One region of the Paraburkholderia sp. FT54 genome, then DNA from elsewhere that is predicted to be linked to it. Evidence: riboswitches for the same ligand, from Rfam matches in the RefSeq annotation. Region 1 holds a riboswitch; the other holds the start of a gene.
What was found. A riboswitch is a leader RNA that binds a small molecule or an ion and turns the genes downstream of it on or off. The one in region 1 is predicted to bind glycine.
Positions count from the first base shown of each region.

Region 1 (11,968 bases):
GTGCTGTCGGTGGTTTATGCGTAGCTGCCGCGCGCCCACAGCGCGACAAAGCCTGCAATTTACTTCAAGGGCGCCCAGAAAGGTCGGATACGCACCCAACCTTTTTGGGTCAAATCGCTTAAGCAGGTAGCAAGCGCTTATGCCGACTCCCCGCGCATCTTCCTCCCCTGCTCCCGAATCTGCTCCAGCGTCGCGCCCGGCGTACTCGCCTCTTGCGGCATGCGAATCTCGATCACCGACGCGCACTTCGCCTCCATCGAGCGCTTCAGCGCGGGCAGAAAATCCTCCGTCCGCTCCACCGTCTCACCATGCGCGCCGAACGAACGCGCGAACGCCGCGAAATCCGGATTCGTGAGACCAGTGCCGTGCACACGGTTCGGATAATGCCGCTCCTGATGCATGCGAATCGTCCCGAAGTGACCGTTATTCACGACGATGAACAGCACATGCAGGTCGTACTGCATCGCCGTCGCGAGTTCTTGCGCGGCCATCATGAAGCAGCCGTCGCCGGCCAGCGCGACGACAGCGCGTTGCGGATACATCGACTTCGCCGCGATCGCCGCCGGCACGCCGTAGCCCATCGCGCCACTCGTCGGCGCGAGTTGCGAACGGTAATGGCGATACGAGAAATGCCGATGCAGCCAGGTCGCGTAATTGCCCGCGCCGTTGGTGAGAATCGCGTCGTCCGGCAGATGCGCGCGCAACTGCTGGATGACTTCGCCCATCTGCACGTCGCCGGGAATCTGACGCGGTTTGCGCCAGTCGAGATACGCGCGATGCGCCTCGTCCGCCGCGCCCGACCAGGCGAGCTTATGCGACGAAGGCTTCATCTCCGCAAGCAGCGCAGCCAACTCCGGCATGCCGGAGACGATCGGCAGATCCGCCGCATACACGCGGCCCAATTCCTCCGCGCCTTGATGCACATGCACGAGCGTCTGCTTGGTCTTCGGAATGTCGAGCAGCGTGTAGCCGTTGGTCGTCGCTTCGCCCAAACGTGGTCCGATTGCGAGCAGCACGTCGGCATCGCGGATACGTTGCGCCAGCGCCGGATTGATGCCGAGGCCGACGTCGCCGGCATAGTTCGGATGCTCGTTGTCGAGCGTGTCCTGAAAGCGGAACGCGAGGCCGACCGGCAGTTGCCAGTTTTCGGCGAAGCGTTGAAAGTCCGCACATGCCGCAGGCGTCCAGCCGCTGCCGCCCGCGATCACCATCGGCCGCTGCGCGCCTTCGAGCAATGCGCGCAACTTCTCGATCTGCGCCGGCGACGGTGACGCCGCGACGCGCTGATACGCCGGCGCGCCGGCTACGGCGTCGCATGCATCGCTCAACACGTCTTCCGGCAAGGACAACACGACGGGTCCGGGCCGTCCCGAAGTCGCCGTGTGAAACGCATGGCTAAAATATTCGGGAATGCGCTTCGGATCGTCGATTTGCGCGACCCACTTCGCCATCTGACCGAACATACGCCGATAGTCGATTTCCTGGAACGCCTCGCGGTCGAGATGCTCACGCGCGCATTGGCCGATCAGGAGAATCATCGGCGTGGAATCCTGAAACGCGGTGTGCACGCCGATCGACGCATGCGTGGCGCCCGGTCCGCGTGTGACGAGCGCGACGCCCGGCCGGTCGGTCAACTTGCCGACGGCCTCCGCCATATTCGCCGCGGCCGCTTCGTGACGGCAAACAATGGTCTGGATGCGTTCGGTCTCGTCGTGCAGCGAATCCAGCACGGCGAGAAAACTCTCGCCAGGCACACAGAAAACACGCTCGACACCGTGCGTGAGCAAAGCATCGACGACGAGACGCGCGCCAGTGGTTTGAGCGGCGGCGGAACCGGAAACAGGAACATTCGGCTGCAACATTGCGATGAAGCCTCCAGGCAGTGAGTGCAGTGTGAGAATGCCGCGTCGGCGGAACGCTGGCCGATGCGGCGCTTCGACAGCTTACGCCGAGCGCGCCTGCGCTGTCACGGCGCAGTGCAACCGTACCGTTCGCGCATAGCGCGCCGCGCAAATAAAAACGCGGGCCTATAGCCCGCGTCGTCATTCGTGTTAAACCCCGTAAAGCCCGTAACTCAACACTCGACGATATTCACCGCTAACCCGCCACGCGACGTTTCCTTGTACTTGGTCTTCATGTCCGCGCCGGTTTCGCGCATGGTCTTGATCACCGAATCGAGCGACACGTAGTGGCTGCCGTCACCGCGCAAGGCCATGCGCGCCGCATTGACCGCCTTCACCGATGCCATCGCATTGCGCTCGATACACGGAATCTGCACCATGCCGCCGACCGGATCGCACGTCAGGCCGAGGTTGTGTTCCATGCCGATTTCCGCGGCGTTTTCGACCTGCCGCGGCGTGCCGCCCATGACTGCGGCGAGCGCGCCCGCCGCCATCGAACAGGCGACGCCTACTTCGCCCTGGCAACCCACTTCGGCGCCGGAAATCGACGCGTTCAGCTTGTACAGAATACCGATCGCCGCGGCGGTCATCAGGAAGTCGATCACACCTTGCTGATTCGAGCCCGGCATGAAGCGCGTGTAGTAATGCAGCACGGCCGGGATGATGCCGGCCGCGCCATTGGTCGGCGCCGTCACCACGCGTCCGCCGGCGGCGTTTTCTTCGTTGACGGCGATCGCATAGAGATTGATCCAGTCGATCATCGAGAGCGGATCGCGCAGCGCCAGTTCAGGATTGCCCAACAGCGTGCGATACAGCTGAGGCGCGCGGCGTTTCACCTGGAACGGGCCGGGCAAGTTGCCGTCGGCATCCGGATTGTTGATGCCGCAGCCCCGCGACACGCACGATTGCATCACGTCCCAGATCTTCAGCAAGCCCGCGCGCGTTTCCTCTTCCGTATGCCAGACGCGCTCGTTTTCCCACATCAATTGAGCGATGCTCTTGCCGGTCGATTCGCACAGCGCAAGCAACTCGTTGCCGCTGCGAAACGAGTGCGGCAGTTGATCGACGGCGCTCAGCACCTTGGTGTTCGGCGCGCCGGCCGTCACCACGAAACCGCCGCCCACCGAAAGATAGGTCGATTCGCGCAACGTCTCGCCCTGCGCGTCGAGTGCACGCAGCTTGAGGCCGTTCGGATGCTCGGGCAGCGCCTGACGATAAAACGCAATCTGATCCTTCTGCACGAACGGCACCTCGTGCGTGCCGAGTAGCGCCAGCTTGCGGGACACACGCACGGCTTCGAGCCGCTGCGCGATCGTATCCGGGTCCACGGTATCGGGCGCATCGCCCATCAGGCCGAGCATGACGCCGCGATCGGTGCCGTGCCCCTTGCCCGTCGCACCGAGTGAGCCATACAGCTCCACTTTCACCGATGCGGTCGCAGCAAGCAGCCCATCGCGTTCGAGCCCTTGAGCGAACATCAGCGCCGCGCGCATCGGCCCGACCGTATGCGAACTGGACGGACCAATGCCGATTTTGAAGAGGTCGAACACGCTGACTGCCATTTACTGCTCCCTGCTGATCATAAAGTTGGTTTACCGCGCTGGCAGCGGCAAACACACGGCGAGCCACGCGGGCGGCGTCGGTGCGAGCTGTAGCGCGATCGGCGTATAGCGCCCGTCGAGGCGCGCCGCCAGGTGAAACAGTTCCGTCGCGTTCTTCGGGTCCCATTGACCCGAATAGCCGGGCAAGCCGGCCTCGCGACGTTTTGCATCGAACGGAACGCTCGAATGCACGAATTCTTCATGCGTCTTGCTGCCGGCCGCGTACGGCGCCAGCCAGTTGAGCGCGGCTTCCAGCGAGGCGCCGTCCGCGCCCTTCTCAGGCAGCCAGTTACGGTTATGGCGGCGCGCGGAGAGCGCGGCGGTCACGAGCGGTTGCAGATCGTAGGTGACGTAATGCAAGGCGTCGCGTTCGCTGAAATCGATCGTCGAACCATCCGGCTCGATGTTGTCGCCGATATGCTCGACGAACAGACGCTGGGCCGCATTGATCATCTTGCGGTTGTCCAGCGTGAACGCAGCCATGGCAATCAGTTTGATCCGATGGCTCTGCCAGTTGTTCCTGAACGTGCCTTTGAGCGGCCGTGGCTGCGCGTCGATTTGCCCGATGTAGCCGTTCGCGAGTTTCGTCAGGAACGCCATCGACGCATTGCGCGTTTTCACCGGCAACGCGCTTGCCGTCATGTCGTACGCGAGAATCAGTCCCTCGAAGTGGGTTTCGTCGATGGGATTGAAGCTCGGTTGATAGGTCGTGACCCAGGCATAAAGCAGCCGATCGACCAGTTTCAGATAACGGTCGTCGCTGGTGGCGCGCCAGGCGAGCGCGGCGTCGCGCAGCAGATCAAGATCTTTCTCCGCTTCGACGCTCTGGTCGTAAATGCCTTCGTGCGGCAGCGTGCCTTCGGTATGCAGTTTCGCCAGCGCATGCGGCTGGTCGTTCAGATGGGCCTGGACATTGCTCACCAGCGCTTTCACGCCGGGATCGGCGTTAGTGCGTTCGCTGGTTTGCAGTGCGGGCGCCGCACAAAAATTCATTGCAGCCTGCGCTTGCCGCAGCGGCAGCAGCACGGCTGCGCCAGCCAACAGCAGTGTGCAGGCTTGCCGCCACGTCCGCGCTCGCCTTGCTTCGGTCCGGCTTTGCATCAATCGCACCTTTCGCGCCATGCGAAACTCCTCGTTAGGCTGATTCGGTGTGTGATGTTAGCCGTTTGCGGCCAGGAGCGACAGAGAACCGAGGACCGAACCGCGCACCGCCCAGCCGCCTCTTTTCGAGGCAACGGGCGATGTCTGGCAACGACCCAGCTTACTCGTAGTCGGCGATCGGCACGCAGGAGCAGAACAGATTGCGGTCGCCGTACACGTTGTCCGCGCGGCCGACCGGCGGCCAGTACTTCTTCGCGATCAGCGTGGGCAGCGGATACGCCGCCGTTTCGCGCGCATACGCATGCTTCCAGTCGTTCGCGATGACCACCGCCGCCGTGTGCGGCGCATGCTTCAACGGATTGTCTTCACGATCCGAGCGGCCGTCTTCCACCGCGCGGATTTCCTCGCGGATCGCGATCATCGCCTGGATGAAACGGTCGAGCTCTTCCTTCGATTCCGATTCGGTCGGCTCGACCATCAGCGTGCCCGGCACCGGGAAGCTCATCGTCGGCGCGTGGAAGCCGTAGTCGGCGAGACGCTTGGCGACGTCGTCGACGGTGATGCCGCTGGTTTCCTTGATCGGACGCAGGTCGAGAATACACTCGTGCGCGACCAGTCCGCCCGGACCCGAATACAGCACCGGATAGTGCGGCGCGAGTTTCCTGGCGACGTAGTTCGCGTTGAGAATCGCGGTTTCGGTCGCGGCGGTGAGATTCTTAGCGCCCATCATAGCGATGTACATCCACGAGATCGGCAGGATCGAGGCCGAGCCGTACGGTGCGCCCGACACCGCGCCGATGCCGTTCGGCGCGCGTTCATAGCCCGACGAGATCTGGTTCGGCAGGAACTGCGCGAGATGCGCGCCGACCGCAACCGGACCGACGCCCGGTCCGCCGCCGCCGTGCGGAATGCAGAAAGTCTTGTGCAGATTCAGGTGCGAGACGTCGCCGCCGAACTGGCCCGGCGCGGTCAGGCCGACCATCGCGTTCATGTTCGCGCCGTCCACATACACCTGGCCGCCGTGCGCGTGCACGATCTCGCAGATTTCGCGCACGTTCTGTTCGAACACGCCATGCGTGGACGGATACGTGATCATGATCGCCGCGAGTTTGTCGGCGTGCTGATCGGCTTTCTTCTTCAGGTCTTCGATATCGACGTTGCCTTGCGCGTCGCAGGCCACCACGACCACCTGCATGCCGGCCATCTGCGCCGACGCCGGATTCGTGCCATGTGCCGAAGCGGGAATCAGGCAGACGTTACGATGCGCTTCACCGCGCGACGCGTGATACGCGTGGATGATCAACAGGCCGGCGTATTCGCCTTGCGAGCCGGCGTTCGGCTGCAGCGACACGGCCGCGTAGCCAGTGGCCGCGACCAGCATCTCTTCGAGCTGATCGATCATTTCGCGGTAGCCGACGGTTTGCTCAGCCGGCGCGAACGGATGGATCTGGCCGAATTCAGGCCACGTGACCGGCAGCATTTCCGAGGTCGCGTTCAGCTTCATCGTGCACGAGCCGAGTGGGATCATCGAACGGTCGAGGGCGAGGTCCTTGTCGGACAGGCTGCGCAGATAGCGCAGCATTTCCGTTTCCGAATGATGACGGTTGAACACATGGTGCGTGAGGTACGTGCTGGTGCGTTCGAGCGCGGCCGGCACCGATGCGGTGTTCGACGCCGCGAGCTTGGCGTCGAGTGCGTCGACTTGCGGCACGTCGCTGGTGAAAGCCGCTTGCGCGAACACGGCGAGCAGATCGGCGAGATCGTGGCGTGTCGTGGTTTCGTCGATCGACAGGCCCACTTGCGTGGCGCTTACTCGACGCAGATTGATGCGCTTGGCGGTAGCGGCGTCGAGCAGCGCTTGCGTGCGCGCGCCGGTGTCGAAAGTAAGTGTGTCGAAGAAAGTTTCGTTGACGAGCTTATAGCCAAGTTGCTTCGCGCCTTCGGCCAGCAACGCGGCGATGCGGTTCACGCGCAGCGCGATCGTCTTCAGACCGTGCGGGCCGTGATAGACGGCGTACATGCTGGCCATGATCGCGAGCAGCGCTTGCGCGGTACACACGTTCGAGGTGGCCTTCTCGCGGCGGATATGCTGTTCGCGCGTTTGCAGCGCGAGACGCAGCGCGGGGTTGCCTTGCGCGTCGACGGTCACGCCGACGAGGCGGCCCGGCATCTGGCGCTTGAATTCGTCGCGCACGGCGAGGTAAGCAGCATGCGGGCCGCCGAAGCCAACCGGCACGCCGAAACGCTGCGTATTGCCGACGGCCACGTCCGCGCCCCATTCGCCCGGCGGCGTGAGCACGGTCAGCGCGAGCAGGTCGGCGGCAACCACCACGTGGCCGCCCGCAGCATGGATCGCATCGGTGAGCGCGCGATAGTCGCGCACGTCGCCGTTCACGCCCGGATATTGCAGCAGCACGCCGAACGCATTCGCGTTCGCCGCTTCCGCGGCCGGGCCCACTTTCACTTCGATGCCGACCGGCGTGGCGCGCGTCTTTACCACTTCGATGGTTTGCGGCAGCACGTCGTCGGCCACGTAGAACACGTTCGACTTCGGCTTGCCGATGCGTTGCAGCAGCGTCATCGCCTCAGCCGCGGCCGTGGCTTCGTCGAGCAGCGACGCATTCGAGATCGCCAGACCCGTCAGGTCGACGATCATCTGCTGGAAGTTCAGCAGCGCTTCCAGACGGCCTTGCGAGATTTCCGGCTGATACGGCGTGTACGCGGTGTACCACGCCGGATTTTCCAGCACGTTACGCAGGATCACCGTCGGCGTGTGCGCGTTGTAATAGCCCTGCCCGATGTAGGAGCGGAACACCTGGTTCTTGTCCGCGAGTTCGCGCAGCGCGGCGAGCGCTTCCGCTTCGCTCTTCGGTTGCGTGAAGGGGCCGAGCGGCAGCGTTTCGGCGCGGCGGATCGTCTTCGGAATGACGGCGTCGATCAGCGCCGCGCGCGACGCGAAGCCGAGAGCTTCGAGCATCGCTTGCTGGTCGGCCGTGTCCGGGCCGATGTGCCGTTCAGCGAAGGCGTCATGCACTTCGAGCGCGGCGAGCGAGAGAGGAGTGCGGTTCATCAGACGATCCGGGTGTTCGAGCTTCATGGGTGTTCCTGGCGGTGCGGCTGTCCGTTCGAAAAGGACACCGCACCTGTCGGGTTAAACGTAAAGGTAAATTCAGGCGCCGATGGATTTGGTGTACGCGTCGGCGTCGATCAGACGGTCTTGCGTGGCGTCCGCGGCCGGCTTGATCTTGAAGAGCCAGCTTTCGTACGGCGCGGTGTTGACCGAATCAGGCGTGTCGGCCACGGCGGTGTTGGCTTCGATGATCTCGCCCGAGACCGGCGCGTAAATATCCGAAGCGGCTTTTACCGACTCGATGACAGCGACGGTGTCGCCTGCCGTGACGGTCTTGCCCAGTTCCTGCACTTCGAAGAAGACGATATCGCCGAGCGCTTCCTGCGCGTGGTCGGTGATGCCGACCGTCAGCGTGCCGTCCGCTTCGGTGCGGACCCATTCGTGCGATTCGGTGTATTTCAGATCGGCCGGGATGCTCATCGGATGCTCCTATGCGGTGTGATTCGGTAGTAACTAAAAAGGGCCCTCCAACCTGTCGCTTCGCGCCAGGCCGTCTCAGAGGGAACAAGAAAACTTGGGGCGGCCCGGCGTTTTCTCGTGAAGGTTTGCGCACGCGCCGGTTTGCTTAAACCGCGAGCACTTTGCCATTGCGCACGAACGGCAGTTTTACCACGCTTGCAGGAACGTTTTTGTCACGAATCTGAACGTGAACGGTGTCGCCCGGCTGCACGCCCTTCGGCACGCGCGCGAAGGCGATCGATTCCTGCATGGTCGGGGAAAACGTGCCGCTGGTGATTTCGCCTTCGCCCTGCGGCGTGACCACTTTCTGATGAGCACGCAGCACGCCCGCCGCCTTGCCGTTTTCCTTCAGCAGGATCAGGCCGACGAACGCGGCCTGCGAACCGTCCGCTTCCAGCTTGCCCTTGCCGACGAAGTCGCGCGGCGAGGTCAGGTCGACCGTCCAGGCGAGACCGGCGTCGAGCGGCGAGACGTTGTCGTCCATGTCCTGGCCGTACAGGTTCATGCCGGCTTCGAGGCGCAGCGTGTCGCGCGCGCCGAGACCGGCCGGGCGCACGCCTTGGGCTTGCAATGCGTTCCACAGCGCTTCGACGTGATCCGCCGGGACGATGATTTCGAAGCCGTCTTCGCCGGTGTAGCCGGTGCGGGCGACGGTCAATTCGCCGAACGGCGTGCCTTCGATGCGGGCGGCGTTGAAGGGCTTCAGAGCCTCAGTGGCGGCGCGCGCGGCCGGCACGGTTTGCCAGACTTTTTCGCGTGCGTTCGGACCTTGCACCGCGACGATCGCGAAGTCGCGGCGCGGCGTGATGGTCAGGCCGAAGCCGCCTTCGGCGTTGAGTTGGCCGAACCAGGCGATGTCTTTGTCAGCGGTGCCGGCGTTCACGACCACACGGAAGTGATCTTCACCGAAGTAATAGACGATCAGGTCGTCGATCACGCCGCCATTCGGGTTCAGCAGGCAGGAGTACAACGCGCGGCCAGGCGTTTGCAGTTTGGCGACGTTGTTCGCCAGCGCGTATTCGAAGAAGGCGCGCACGCGCTCGCCGGTGAAATCGACGACGCACATGTGCGAGACGTCGAACATGCCGGCGTCGGTGCGCACGGCGCGGTGTTCGTCGATCTGCGAGCCGTAGTTGACGGGCATGTCCCAGCCGCCGAAATCGACCATGCGGGCATTGAGCGCGCGATGGGTGGCGTTGAGCGGGGTGTGTTTGAGTTCGGTCATGGGGCCTCGGGCATCTCGCGAAACGAAAAAGGCCATGCGGCGCTACGCCTCGCGGCCTTGCGGCTGCGAGCGTGGTTCTGCATGACCCCTCTGTCCTCGATACCTGAGAGATTGCGCTGCCGGGGTCACGTTGACGTGCCACGGTGAAACGCGCGCCCCTTCGGTGGGCAGCCTGCCAGAATCCGCTCGATTAAACGATGCAGACGGCTACTGCCGCTCTCCAGAGTGCGAAAAACCGGTGCCTTGATGTTGCCTGGACGCGGGTTTTTCGACGCGGTCGGTCCTTTTGCCTGAGAGTTTGCGGGTGTGCCCCTTCGGCGGCGCGGCCTGCGGTTTCCAGCGGCCAGCGCGCTCTCCCGACGCGTGCGGCGAATGTACGCGAGGGCCGGGGGCTTGTCAAATAAAGGCCCGCGAGCGGCGCGGACGTTGACGGGCCGCCTTCATGCCTGTCAAAAAAAGCGCGGGACGTGATGGCCGCGCTCGTGCTACTTCGATACCGGACCTGGAGCGATTATTCGCCTATGGCGTGTGCCGCGTTGTCCAGTTCCTGATTCAGCAGGCGCTGTTCGTCGCTGGACAGTCCGCCGCCGTGCTGCGCGGCCATGTCGTGTGCTTCGTGACGGATCACGTCGAGGCGATGGTGCAGCGCGCCGCCTTGCGGAGGCGGGTAGTAGCCTTGACTGACGCGGTTATCGATCCGGCGGCTGAGATTGTCGATGCGGCCGTCGACCTGACGCAGCCGCTGATCCGCGATCTGTTGCGGATTGGGACGAGGCGCCGGCGCGGGCTGAGGTGCCACCACACAGGCGGCGAGAGAACTGAGCAGGGCGCACGCGGCGAGCGCGCGGATAGTACGGGGCATGGACTCTCCGGAAGTCATTGTCGTTTGCGGTGCTACCCGGGTAGGAACGGATGACAGCCGCAACGCGCTGACCGGAGGCGCGGCGTTATTTGTAACGTTATGTTCCTTTCGGGCGTGTCAGGGTTTTGACCTGCGCGGCGCGGGTGGCGAGTGCCGTTTTAGGTACACAGACCGTTTCGACGCGCAGGCAAAGCAGTCAGCGAATCCGCTCGAACGGCAACCGGATGCCTTCTTCCGAACTACGGCCGGCAAGCTCGATAACCGTCATTACGTCGACAGCGTCCTGTGCGCTCACCGGGAATTTCACTCCATTCTGGATGGCGTCGGCCACCGCGATATAGAACCCGGAGTAATCGCCATTGCGCGTCGGCAACTCGCGCTCGACTTCCTTATCGCCTTCCAGCACGCGCAGCGCACCTGCGGCGTTGCCCGCGCCGAAGCCGTCGTCGCCCGGACGCAGGCCCGCCTTCAACTGATCTTCCTGGGTATCGAGCCCGTATTTCATATAGCTGCCGCGCGTGCCGTGGATGGTGAAGCGTGGCGCGACCAGCGCCGTCAACGCACTGGCGTGCAACACCACTTCGAACTCAGCGTAGCCGAGCTGGATATGCACGTAGTCCGGCGCACCGGCGTCGTCGCGATGCTTGCGCACCGTGGCCGACACGGTCTGCGGCGCTCCAAACAATGCCAGCGCCTGGTCGACCAGATGCGGCCCGAGGTCGAGCAGCAAGCCGCCGCCTCGCGACGCTTCCTCGCGCCAACGCTGCCGCACTTCCGGCCGGAATCGGTCGAAATGCGATTCGTATTGCGTGATCCGTCCCAATTCACCGCTCGCGAGCAGATCGCGCACGGTCAGAAAATCGCCGTCCCAGCGACGGTTGTGGAACGGTATGAAGAGTTTGCTTCGGGCGAGCGCGATATTGGCGAGCGTGTGCGCGTCGGCGGCGTTCAGCGTGACCGGCTTGTCGACCACCACGTGCTTGCCCGCTTCCAGCGTGCGGCGCGCCAGGTCGAAGTGCGTGTCGTTCGGCGTGGCGATCACGATGCAGTCGAGTTCATCGAGCGCCAGCAGCGCGTCGAGGTCCGCCACCACTTTCGTGTGCGGATAGTCGGCGAGCGCGCGCTCGGGCTGGCTCGTGGCAATGGCGGCGACGCTCGCGCGGCCGCAGTGCTCGATCACCGGCGCATGAAAGGTCGCGCCGGCGAAACCGTAACCCATCAATCCAATCTTCAGCGATGCGGACATGCGTGTCTTCCTGCAAAATCGGCGCGCCGCTTTGCCACCGCGGCGGCGGCGCGCAACACCGCAATTGTGGCATGTCCTGAGGGTGGGCCGTCAGCGTCGTGGTGGGCGTCCGTCGCCGATATCCGTCTGCACAATCGTGTTAACATCGCTGCTCTCGCGCGAACCGCAGCGGGCCGGACCACCTTCGCAGCGCGCGGGGCGCCCGTTCCAGCGGCCGGGACCGCGCAGCATGCCCCCGGGCCTTCGGCTGGCGAATTTGCGCTGCTACGCCCTCGACCGCCGCTTTCAACCGCTGCTTTCAACCGCATTACCCATCCACAGACGATGTCCGCAGGCCTGAACCCCGCTCAAAATGAAGCGGTCCGTTATCTTGACGGTCCGTGTCTCGTGCTCGCCGGCGCCGGCAGCGGCAAGACGCGCGTGATCACGCAGAAGATCGCGCA
Region 1 covers NZ_CP134195.1:73,159-85,126, forward strand. The annotation lists gene RI103_RS00305 (hypothetical protein) at 1-24, shown strand, start outside; gene RI103_RS00310 (thiamine pyrophosphate-binding protein) at 138-1,862, opposite strand; gene RI103_RS00315 (L-serine ammonia-lyase) at 2,075-3,463, opposite strand; gene RI103_RS00320 (alginate lyase family protein) at 3,494-4,624, opposite strand; gene gcvP (aminomethyl-transferring glycine dehydrogenase) at 4,764-7,700, opposite strand; gene gcvH (glycine cleavage system protein GcvH) at 7,773-8,153, opposite strand; gene gcvT (glycine cleavage system aminomethyltransferase GcvT) at 8,299-9,417, opposite strand; glycine riboswitch at 9,498-9,651, opposite strand; glycine riboswitch at 9,685-9,786, opposite strand; gene RI103_RS00340 (hypothetical protein) at 9,929-10,279, opposite strand; gene RI103_RS00345 (oxidoreductase) at 10,476-11,525, opposite strand; gene RI103_RS00350 (UvrD-helicase domain-containing protein) at 11,850-11,968, shown strand, end outside.

Region 2 (11,968 bases), on a different replicon from region 1:
GCTTGACCAGCAAGCCGAACACGCCGATCAGAACGGTGACGCCCGCGAACAGCAATACGAATGTCAGGACAAGGATCAACGGCGCTTTGAAGCGGCTGGGTGTCGGCATGATCAAGTGTTGAGGTAAGGGACGAGTAATGCGGGACGCGCCGGATGTGGTCCGCCGTCGCGGGAGCAACAGGAGCTTAAGGCATTTACTTAATATGCGCATAAAGCCTGACGCGTGCGGTGCGGCGTTGGACGTTGCCGGCACCTCGCACTCGCAGTCGACTCAAGCTTTGGACGATCGCGTCGAACCATGCAGCACGCTTCCTGTCACACACCCTGACGATCATCGGGCAACGGCGTGAAAACACGCTGCTCGGGCCTTTGCCGCTACGCTTGCGTTGTGTCATCCGCATGACAGGATGGCCGCTAGTGCCGATTTCTTTCGCGCCTGCCGCCTCACGAACTCACGAACTCACGAACCGCCGCCGCATTCGCTAACCTGCCTGACAGTCCTTTTCAAGGAGTGACGCCATGGCTGAAGCAACCTCCCGTCCCACGCCGCCGCAAACGCTGGACCCCGACACGTTGCGCAACATGGATCGCTACTGGCGGGCCTGCAATTACCTCTCGGCCGGCATGATCTATCTGCGTGACAATCCGCTGCTGCGCGAACCGCTGAAACCCGAACACATCAAGAACCGCCTGCTGGGCCACTGGGGCTCGGACCCGGGGCAGAGTTTCCTGCTCGTGCATCTGAACCGGCTGATCAGGAAGCTCGATCTGAACATGATTTACGTGGCCGGTCCCGGTCATGGTGCGCCCGCCACACTGGCGCATTGCTATCTGGAAGGTCACTACTCGGAAATCTATCCCGACCGCAGCCTGGACGAAGCCGGCATGCGGCGCTTCTTCCGGCAGTTCTCGTTTCCTGGCGGCATCGGTTCGCATTGCACACCCGAGACGCCCGGCTCGATTCACGAAGGCGGCGAACTCGGCTATAGCCTGTCGCACGGTTACGGCGCCGCATTCGACAATCCCGATCTGATCGTCGCCGTGATGATCGGCGACGGCGAAGCGGAAACGGGCCCGCTCGCCACCTCGTGGCACTCGAACAAATTCCTCAATCCGATCCGCGACGGTGCAGTGTTGCCGGTGCTGCATCTGAACGGCTACAAGATCGCCAATCCGACCATCCTCGCGCGCATTCCCCGCGAGGAACTCGAAGCGTTGCTGACCGGCTACGGCCACAAACCGTATTTCGTCGAAGGCGACGATCCCGCCGTCATGCATCAGCAGATGGCGGCGACGCTCGAACAGTGCGTCGGCGAAATCCGCGCGATCCAGCAGCGCGCGCGCGACAGCAACGACGCGTCACGGCCGCGCTGGCCGATGATCGTGCTGCGTTCGCCGAAAGGTTGGACCGGTCCGAAGGAAGTCGACGGGCACGAGGTGGAAGGTTCGTGGCGCGCGCATCAGGTGCCCGTGCTCGATCCGGTGACCAACGGCAAGAGCCTGAAGCTGGTGGAAAACTGGCTGCGCAGTTACGGGCCCGAGACGCTGTTCGACGAAGCAGGGCGCCTGGTAGCGGAACTGCGCGAACTCGCCCCTGAAGGCGCGCGCCGCATCAGCGCCAATCCGCATGCGAACGGCGGCTTGCTCTGCAAGACGCTCGACATGCCGCCGTTTCGCGATTACGCGGTGGCAGTGAAAAAGCCGGGCCGCTCGTACATGTCGCCGACCGAGGCGCTCGGCAAATTCCTGCGCGACGTGATGCGCAACAACATGACGAACTTCCGTGTGTTCGGCCCTGACGAGACCGCGAGCAACAAGCTGACCGCCATCTACGAAGCCTCCGAAAAAACCTGGCTCGCGCAAACCGAGCCGGGCGACGCGGACGGCGGCGAACTCGCGGTGGACGGCCGCGTGATGGAAATGCTCAGCGAACACACGCTCGAAGGCTGGTTCGAAGGCTATGTGCTGACCGGCCGTCACGGTCTGTTCGCCACGTACGAAGCGTTCGTCCACGTGATCGATTCCATGTTCAACCAGCACGCCAAGTGGCTGGAGAAGGCCAAGCGCGATCTCGGCTGGCGGCAACCGGTGCCGTCGATCAACCTGCTGATCACCTCGCTCGTATGGCGTCAGGATCACAACGGCTTCACGCACCAGGATCCCGGCTTTCTCGATGTCGTCACGAATAAAAGCCCAGACGTGGTGCGCATTTATCTGCCGCCGGATGCGAACTGTCTGCTGAGCGTCGCCGATCATTGCCTGCGTTCGCGCGATTACGTCAACGTGATCGTCGCCGACAAGCAGCCGCATCTGCAGTACCTCGACATGGACTCGGCGGTCACGCATTGCACCAAGGGCATCGGCATCTGGGACTGGGCGTCGACGGATCACGGCGTCGAGCCCGACGTGGTGATGGCCTGCGCGGGCGACATCGCGACCATGGAGGCGCTCGCCGCCGTACAGATTCTGAAGGAGCAGTTCGCCGACCTGAAGATCCGCTTTGTCAATGTGGTCGACCTGTTCCGCCTGATGCCCGAGCATGCGCATCCGCACGGCCTGTCCAGCCGCGATTTCGATTCGTTGTTCACCACGACCAAGCCGGTGATTTTCAACTTCCACTCGTATGCGTCGCTGGTTCACAAGCTGACCTATAACCGCACGAATCACGACAACCTGCATGTGCATGGCTATCACGAGAAGGGCAACATCAATACGCCGCTCGAATTGGCGATAATCAACCAGGTCGACCGGTTTTCGCTGGCGATCGACGTGATCGATCGCGTGCCGAAGCTGCGCGGCGTCGGCGACCATGCGAAGGAATGGCTGCGTGGCCAGATCATCGAGCATCTGGCGTATGCGCATGCCGAGGGCATCGACAAGGAAGAAATCCGCAACTGGACGTGGAAAGGCTGAGCGAGGCATGGCCATGCACACTGAAGACCGCGCTGAAGATCGAACGATTCTGGTGTTGAACAGCGGTTCGTCGTCGCTGAAGTTCGGGCTGTTCAGGCATGCGGGCGATGACGAATCCCTGTTGCTGGAAGGCAGCGCCGAAGGCATCGCGCGCGACGACGGCAGCCTGCGGATCAAGGCGCCCGATGGCCGCGTGCTGGTGCAGCAGGAGCGCGTGCTCGAATCGCAGACCGATGCGTTGCAAAAGCTCGCGCAGGTGCTCACGCAACAGCACCATGCGCGGCCTTCGGCGGTGGGGCATCGGGTGGTGCATGGCGGACCGCATCTGCGCACGCATCAGCGCATTACCGCCGACGTGCGCCGTCAATTGCAGGATGCCGTGCATTTTGCGCCGCTGCATATTCCGCCGGCGCTCGCGTTGATCGACGAGGCGCAGAAGATTTTCGGCGACGCGCCGCATTTCGCCTGTTTCGATACAGCGTTTCACGCCACCTTACCTCCACGTGCGGCGCACCTCGCGTTGCCGCGCCGTTATGCGCAAGCCGGCGTGATGCGCTACGGCTTTCACGGGCTGTCGTACGAATCGCTGGTGACGCGGCTTGGCGCGGACCTGCCGGCGCGCGCGGTGTTCGCGCATCTCGGCAACGGTTCGAGCGTGTGCGCGCTGCGCGAGGGCAAATCGATCGATACGTCGATGGGGTTGACGCCGACCGGTGGCGTGCCGATGGGCACGCGCAGCGGCGACCTCGACCCGGGCGTGCTGCTGTATCTGATGCGCGTGGAAAAGCTCGATGCCGGCGCATTGGAGACACTGCTGAATCGCCAGAGCGGTCTCGCCGGCTACGCGGATGGCGAAAGCGATATGCAAGCGCTGGAAAAACGCGCTGCGGCGGGCGATGCGGATGCGTCGCTGGCACTCGATGCGTTCACGACCGCCGTGCGCAAGACCATCGGCGGTTATGCGGCGTTGCTCGGTGGAATCGATTTGCTGGTGTTTACCGGCGGCATCGGCGAGCACAGCCAGGAGATTCGCAAACGCGTATGCGACGGGCTCGCTTTCATGGGTCTAACGGAAAACGATCCGGCGGGCAAGGTGAGGACGATTCACACTGAAGAGGAGAAGCAGATTGCGCGGCATTGCCGTGCGCTGTTGCGGCAAACGCAGACGCAGATGCGCTGACCTTCATTTAGCCTTGACGACGGTGCGGTCCGATACGCCTGTCACGCCGAAGAGACGTGTCACGTCTTCGAGCGCCGCGGCGCGTTGCTGATCGCGTTGCAACTCGCCGCGCAAGGTGATGCGGCCGCGCGAGACGTGCACTTTTACGGCGTGTTCGGGGACTGCTGCGTCCCAGGCGAGACGCTGCGTCGCCTCCGCGGCGATCTGCGCATCGCTCAGGCGTGCGTTGCCTGCTTTCGGTTTTGCGGCATCGGCGTGTGGCATGGAGTCCTCCACGGAAGTGATACGTATGGGGAGAACACTAGCAGAAGTGGCGAATTTTGCATTCGACGGCGGCAGCGGTGACGTCACGCTGCCGCCGCTCGCAAAACCCGGTCAGCAAGCGCTACTGGATCGCGCCCGCCAACACCTGCGCCGTCGCAGCCGACAACGTCCAGCCCAGATGCCCATGCCCGGTGTTGTAGAAGACGCCGAGCCGTTTCCCCCGGCCCACCCTGGGCAACATGCTCGGCAGCATCGGCCGCAAGCCGGCCCACGGAATCACGCGTGAGGTCGACACCTCGGGAAAATAGCGCCGCGTCCAGTCCACCAGCGGCGCGATGCGATCTGAACGGATATCGCGGTTGAAGCCGTTGATCTCGGCCGTGCCCGCCACGCGAAAACGATCCACGCCCAGCCGGCTCGTGACGATCTTCGCGCTGTCGTCGAGCAGGCTTACCCACGGCGCGCGCTGCTGGCTGAGTTCGTCGTCGAGACAGACCGTGATCGAATAGCCTTTGACGGGGTAGATGTTCACGTGGTCGCCCAGCATCGCCGCGAAGTCGCGGCTCTTCACGCCCGCGCACACGACGATCCGCTCGAACGCGAAGCGTTGCGACTCGCCTTCGAGATCGACCATCAACGTAAAGCGGCCCTCGGCGGGCTGCTCGATCGAGGTGATCTGCGCGTCGTAGTGAAACTCGACACCATGCCGCACACACGCCTGAGCGAGCCCGCGTGTGAACTTGTGAATGTCGCCAGTCGAATCGGACGGCGTGAAAAAGCCGCCGTAAAAATCGCCGTGCAGCGTGGGCTCGATGCCATGCAGCTCGCTCGCCGTCACCGGGTTGCGGTCGAGCCCGCCTTCGCGCAGCAGTTCGTTCACCTTGCTCGCGGCGTCGAATTCCTTGCGGGTCTTGTAGATGTGCAGAATGCCGCGCCGCTCCAGGTCGAAGTCGATGCCTTCGGCACTGGCGATCGAAAACAGATGCTCGCGCGCGGCAATCGCGAGCCGCACGGTCTCGACCGTATTCGCCCGGTAGTGCGGAATCTGCCGCAGGAATTCGCCCATCCACGAGTACTTGTGCCAGGTGGGCATGGGATTGAGCAGCAGCGGAGCGTCGCGCGTGAGCATCCAGCGCAGGCCCTTCATGACGGTGGCGGCGCTGTTCCAGACTTCGGCATTGCTGGCGGACAACTGGCCGCCGTTGGCAAAGGAAGTCTCCATCGCCGCATAGCGATGGCGCTCGAAGACGGTGACGTGATGGCCGCGCTGCGCGAGGGCGTGAGCAGTCGTGACGCCGGTAATGCCGGCGCCGATAATGGCGATTCGTGACATGACATGGTCCAGAGTAGTTGAGCATCACCGGTGTCGATTTCGTGTCGAAACCGGCGTCGATGCCCCATCTGTCCATGTACCTGAGAGTTTCTTCCCTGCGGCAGCCTGACCCGATGCGAGCCGTGTGCGGGGAATCCCCTTCGGTGGGCGCACAGGGTCTTGCCCATGCGCCGCTCTCCAGATGTTCCTGCCGCGCGGTCCTTTTGCCTGAGAGTTTCCGGGGCGGTTGCTCCGTCGGCGTCGTCACGTACGTCTGACGATCTCTCCCGCGCTGCATTGCAGAACGGCTCGACAATACCGTTCAAAGATTTTTACCGCAAGTGTTTCCTGCGCTGCACTGCACTGCGCAAGCGGTGCTTTGCAGTGGCGCGCCCGAACAGCCGCCGCAAGCTCTTCACCATGGGCCTCGTGCTCGCCGGACTCGCGGTACGCATCGCGCTCGACTCGCACCGTTGAGTTTTTCGAGGCGCGCTATCCGCCGCGCGCCGCACCCGAGCCTCTGAACACCCAGCCGTTGAACAGCGCCCCGCATAGCATCAACGCGCTGGTGATGAGAAACACCGCCTGCATGCCGAAATGCGCGCCCGCAAAGCCGCCCGCGAGCGGCCCCGCCACCTGTCCCGCGTAGTTCGCAGAGGTCGCATAGCCGAGAATGTAGCCGGCGGAGCGGTCGGGCACGCTATGCCGGATCACGCTCGTGATCGACGGCAACAGCCCGGCCAGTGCGAGTCCCATCAGAAAGCGCAGCACCACCAGTTGCCAGCCGCTCGTGACGAACGCCTGTGGCACCAGCAAGGCCGCGCACACGGCGAGGCACGCCACAATCACCTTGGGCGTGCCAATCCGGTCGGCCAGACGCCCGACACGCGAGGCCGCCAGCACGCTGCCGAGCGCCGAGGCCGACATCACGAAGCCCGACACCAGCGTGACGTGCCTTGCGTCGTGCACGAGTTGGCTGACATACACGGTGATGATCGGCTCGATCGACATGTTGGCGAACATCAGCAAGCCGGCGGTGAACAGCATCGCCAGCACGGGCCGCCGGTCGGGCACGCTGGCCCAGCCGGTAGGCGCATCCGTCTCGTGCGGTTGGCCGCGCGTGCGCTCGACCGGTTGCTCCTTGACGAGCAGCGTGGTCGCGATGAACGCGCAGAAGATCATCGCGCCCGCAATGAAAAACGTGTTGCGGATGCCGATCAGCGGCGGCAAGGCGCCGCCCACCAGCGGGCCGACGAGACTGCCCGCCATCACCCCCGAGGCCAGCGTGCCGAGTGCCCAGCCGGTGCGTGAGCGCGGCGTCTGCGTGGCGATCATCACGGTGGCGCCCGATGAATAGCCGCCGACCAGCCCCGCCAGAAAACGCAGCCCCACCAGTTGCCAGACATTCTGCGCGAGTCCGAGCAAGGACATCACGACGGCCATGCCAAGGCTCGCGCGAATCAGGATCAGCTTGCGTCCGTAACGGTCGGCCATGCGCCCCCACAGCGGCGAGACTAGCGCGGCGGCGAGGAACGTCGCGCCGAACGCGACGCCGGACCATTGCACGGCGGCCGCGTCCGTATCGACGCCGAGTTGTTTCACATAGAGCGGCAGGAAGGGCAGCAGCAGGGTCATCGCGACGATGGTCGTGAACGAGCCGAACAGGCAGACATAGAGATTGCGCTGCCAGTGCGGCGCGCCGTCGGTGGGAGGGGTCGAACTCATCGAGGCAGTTGGGTGCGGGGCGGACAGGGCTCGGGCCGCAAGCGCGGCGAAAAACCGATTGTGCCTGAGAGCGGGCAAGCGGGCCGGCAAAGCGGGCGGATCGCGGCCGATAGCGAGTGCATCGAGCCACGCACACAGGCAAGCAGACAGAGCGAGCCGACGCTGTCACGCGCCGCTCCGGCAGATGGCCAGCCGTGAACCCTGGTATGCTGACTACGCGCCATTGGCGCGCGCCCCGCGCGCCCGGCATTGCTCACCTCGAACACAAAGGCCTGTCCATGTCCGACTTTCCCATCGACAACCCGTTTCTCGAATCGCTCGGCGTGCGTTTGACGCAATGGCGCGACGGTTACGCCGAACTGCTCATGCCGATCGATGCGAGCAAGCTCAATCGCCAGGGCGTGCTGCAAGGCGGCGCGATCGCCACGCTGCTCGACGCGGCGGCAGGTTATGCCGGACTCTTTGCGGCAAGCGGCGAGCCGGCACGGCATGCCTTCACGCTGTCGCTGACCACCAACTATCTCGACAAGGGACTCGGCGAATCGGTCACCGCCAAGGGTTATCTGGAGCGCGCGGGCCGCTCGATTTTCTTCTCGCGCGGCGAGGCGTGGGTGGACGGCACGCTGCTGATCGCCAGCGCGCAGGGCACGTTCAAGTATTCACGAACGGCCTGACGTGTAGCAGCCGGTCCGCACGCTCGTCACAGCGCCTTGTACATGATGGTGGTCGCGTCGTACTCCTGGCTATGCGTGCCACGCGCGTAGCCCGGGATCACGCCGGCCGTCCGGTAACCCAGTCCGGTATAGAGCGGCTCGGCGTGGTCGCCGGTGCGGGTGTCGAGCGTAAGCAGGCTGCGCTGCAAGGCATGCGCACGACGTTCGAGTTCCGTCATCAGCGCCCGCGCGATGCCTTGCCGGCGCAAGCCCGGATGGACCAGCAGCTTGCGCACCTCGGCGCGATGCCGCTGATTGGGCATCGTGTCGTAGTCCAGTTGCACGGTGCCCGCAATCGCCTCGCCGCGGCGCGCAACCAATAGCACCAGCCCGCCTGCACGCAGCGAAGAAAGCACTTTGCCGCGCCAGAACGCTTCACTCTCGCCGACGCCACACGGCATGACAAAGCCGACGCTCGCGCCGTCGTGCACACAGGCACGCAGCAGGGCGCCGAGTTCGGGAAGATGACGCACGAGGTCGTCGGCGGAGAATGAGGTGATGGTGGTCGCGCTCATGCTGGCTCACACGATGAAGAGAATGTAGCGGGCCGCGCTGTGCGCGGGCGTCACGAAAGCGCTGGGCCCGAACAGTTGATAGCGCAGGCAGTCGCCGGGTTGCAGATCGTGGCTCTGGCCATCGACGGTGATCTGCAATTGCCCTTCGAGCAGAATCAGATGATGTTCGAGGCCGGGCCGCGGCGACGCGTCGTAAGCGATGCGCACACCCGCATCGAGTTCGCATTCCAGCGCCTCGCCGCTCAGCGCTTGCGCAGGCGGCGACACGGAGCGCCGCCGGAAGCCGACGCTCGTGTCAGTCCAGAACGGCTGGGCGTCGCGCGGCACGAGCGGCGCGAAGTCTTCCTCGACCATGTGCATGAGGCGCGACATCGGCAGGCCGTAGGCGACGCAGAGTTTGCCGAGCACGCTCGCCGTCGGGCTCACGGCGGCGTTTTCGAGGCGTGACAACGTTGCGCGGCTGACGCCGCTGAGTCTTGCGAGGTCGTCGAGCGACCAGTTGCGCTCGGCGCGCAGCGCCCGCAGACGTTGGGCGATGCGGCGGTCGATGGCGTTGTCGTCGGGGAGTGGGTTTTCCATATTCGGAAAATTATCTCGAATATGGAATTAGGTCAACAAGGAAAAAAACGCACGTCCATCCAACTCACGCCGGCGACTCTGCTTATTCGATTCGGGTCATGCGCAGGATCGGCGTGTCGCCACCGAGCGCGAGAACTCGCTCGATCAACGCGTCACTTACACTCGCGACCGGCGTGACTTCACGCGTGAGAATCCACAAGACAGGCAGCGCCCGCCCGGCTCGCGTCAGACGGCCTCGCGCGTCAAGCTGTAGCGGAGATTGGTACACCTGCGCGGCCTGGCCCGTTTATCATAGTGCCCACAAACCAGAAAGCACCGCCCGGCTGTGCAGCGGTAACGCACATCATCCACGAGACCTGGCGGCTCATGCCGCGACATCATTTATGAACTCCACTCCCGACGCTTCTTCCCGTCCTTCGATCCGCGCGTTGACCTTGCTTGAAGGACGCGTGCTCGGCGTGCTCGTCGAAAAGCAGCACACGGTGCCGGACAGCTATCCGCTCTCACTCAACGCATTGACCTTGGGCTGCAACCAGAAAACCGGCCGCGCGCCGGTGATGAACGCCACCGAAGCCGAGGTGCTGACCGCCCTCGACGGATTGAAGCGGTTGAGCCTCGTGATGGAAGGCAGCAGCAGCCGCGTGCCGCGCTTCGAGCACAATATGCATCGGGTGCTGGGGCTGCCGAGCCAGTCGGCGGCCTTGCTCACCACGTTGCTGCTGCGTGGCCCGCAAACCGCGGCTGAACTGCGCCTGAATAGCGCGCGTCTGCATGGTTTCGCCGATATCTCGTCGGTCGAGGCGTTTCTCGACGAACTCGCGGCCAACGACCCGCCACGGGTCGTGAAACTCGCGCGCACACCGGGCGAGCGCGAGAACCGCTGGACGCATCTGCTATGCGGTGAAGTGAGCGCGAGCGAGTTGGCGCAGCCGGGTGCCGAAGACGACTCGGTGCCGTTGTCCACGTTCGAAGCGGTCAAGGCCGAACAGAAGCGTCTCGCCGATGAAGTGAGCCGTCTGCAGATCGTGGTCCGCCGCATGGCAGCGGAGTTGGGTATCGACGCCGGCGATCTCACTGCCGGCGAATGAAGTTCGCGGCGCCTGTTGTGCGTGACGTTTCGCGCAACAGGCGAAGACAGCAAACCTAGAACTTGTAGTTCACAGAAGCGAGCGTATTGAGTTCGAAGCGCTTTTCGGTAATCGGGCTATTCGCCGCATCATGTTCGAGCCGCCCGAACGTCGCAGCGACCGAGCCATTCCAGTGCCGGGAAAAATCATACGTCACCATCGCGTTCAGATGAATATCGCGCACGCCGGCGCTCGTGTTGTACGCGGGCAATCCCGACGCGGCGCTTTGCTGAGCTGAAACGCCGAAGAACGTCCGCGTATACGTGCCGTTCGCCCACGTGAATCCCGGTCCTACGGAAAAGAGCCAGCCGCCCACGGGCGCCGACGCCAGGAAGTCGGTGCTGACCGTCGTTCCTTGCTGATGTCCGGCGATGTCCTGGTACAAGGCCACCGAGCCGGTGAATGCCCACCACGTATAGTCGGCGAACAGTTTCAGTTTGGGGCCGCCGTCCACATTGCCGAGGCCATGCAGGCGCGGATCGTCCGACTCCTTGCGTGACTGGAAATCGAAACTCAACGCGGCGCCCAGGTGATACGCGGGACTGCGCAACACGTTGACGCCGAGCACGTCCGGGCCTTGGGAGAAGAACCGGTCGTCGTAAGAGATATCGAGCGCGGGGAACGGAATGTAGCTCAACTGCCGCGAGCCCGGATATTTCGGTGTTATCACGAGACCGGGGCCGACGCCGATTTTCCATTTACTGTCCGCTGCGGTGCCGGCGCTTGCATCCGTCGTGGCGCTCGAAGCGGCTTCGTCCGCGTGGGCGCTTTGCGCCACCGGAAGACCCAGCGCCGCGGTGAGCAGCGACGATGCCAGCATCGGACTCACAGGCTTGCGCGCCTTCATACGCGCTCCTTGCCCAGCGCCGCGAGCTGTCTGAGGCGGCGCGCCAGCGCCTTCGAGACGACTGCTTGCCTGCTGTCGTCGCCGCTGTGCGCGGCTTCGCTTTCGCGTAAAAACAGTGCGGTTTCGCGCGCGACGATCTCCCGCTCGTTGTCCGATGTAATCATGTGATACGAATCGTCCAGCCAGATTGTGCGTAAGAAGGCCGCGCCGATGTGGCGGGCGACGAAGCGGGCATTGCGCGGGCTCGAGGTTTCGTCGTCGATTGCGTGGACGATCAGGCAATCGGTCTTGATGTCGCGCACCGATGTGCGCACGGTCGACGCGAGGCGGCTCGCCTCGTGCAACGCCGGCAAGGAGATCGTCGACGGCCCGACTTCGCTGAAGTCGCTGCGCTGCATGGCACGGGCAATCTTCGCCCGGAGCGCTTCGTTGCGCAGGCCGAACGGCGCTGCTTCGCGGTAGCGCCAGCGTTTGCGCATTGGCGTGTAGTACGCCCAGTTGAGCAGGAAGCGATACCACGGGATGGCCCAGCCGTCGTACGAGAGCGTGAGCGAAAGCAGCACGAGCGACTGCGCCTGCGGCCTGCGCTGCGCCAGCGCGAGCGCCAACGCCGCGCCGATCGACAGGCCGCAGATCGACACGCGCGCGAAACGCGCGGCCAGCGCGTCGTACTCGCGCACGGCGGCCTCGACCCACACTTCCATTGCGGCTTCGTCGGAACCCGCGCTATAGCCGGGCAGCAGCGGCGCGCTAATGGTGAAGCCTTCCGCGTTCAGAAAGCGCGCGAGAAAAC
Region 2 covers NZ_CP134196.1:1,499,304-1,511,271, forward strand. The annotation lists gene RI103_RS26275 (hypothetical protein) at 1-109, opposite strand, end outside; gene RI103_RS26280 (phosphoketolase family protein) at 520-2,913, shown strand; gene RI103_RS26285 (acetate/propionate family kinase) at 2,927-4,093, shown strand; gene RI103_RS26290 (BON domain-containing protein) at 4,097-4,357, opposite strand; gene RI103_RS26295 (D-amino acid dehydrogenase) at 4,479-5,690, opposite strand; glycine riboswitch at 5,876-5,969, opposite strand; gene RI103_RS26300 (MFS transporter) at 6,162-7,394, opposite strand; gene RI103_RS26305 (PaaI family thioesterase) at 7,673-8,068, shown strand; gene RI103_RS26310 (GNAT family N-acetyltransferase) at 8,095-8,622, opposite strand; gene RI103_RS26315 (XRE family transcriptional regulator) at 8,629-9,201, opposite strand; gene RI103_RS26320 (hypothetical protein) at 9,284-9,469, opposite strand; gene RI103_RS26325 (YceH family protein) at 9,585-10,289, shown strand; gene RI103_RS26330 (MipA/OmpV family protein) at 10,345-11,175, opposite strand; gene RI103_RS26335 (alpha/beta fold hydrolase) at 11,172-11,968, opposite strand, start outside.
Region 2: it holds a riboswitch for glycine, as region 1 does, so the genes downstream of both, RI103_RS26295 (D-amino acid dehydrogenase) here and gcvT (glycine cleavage system aminomethyltransferase GcvT) in region 1, are expected to answer to the same signal.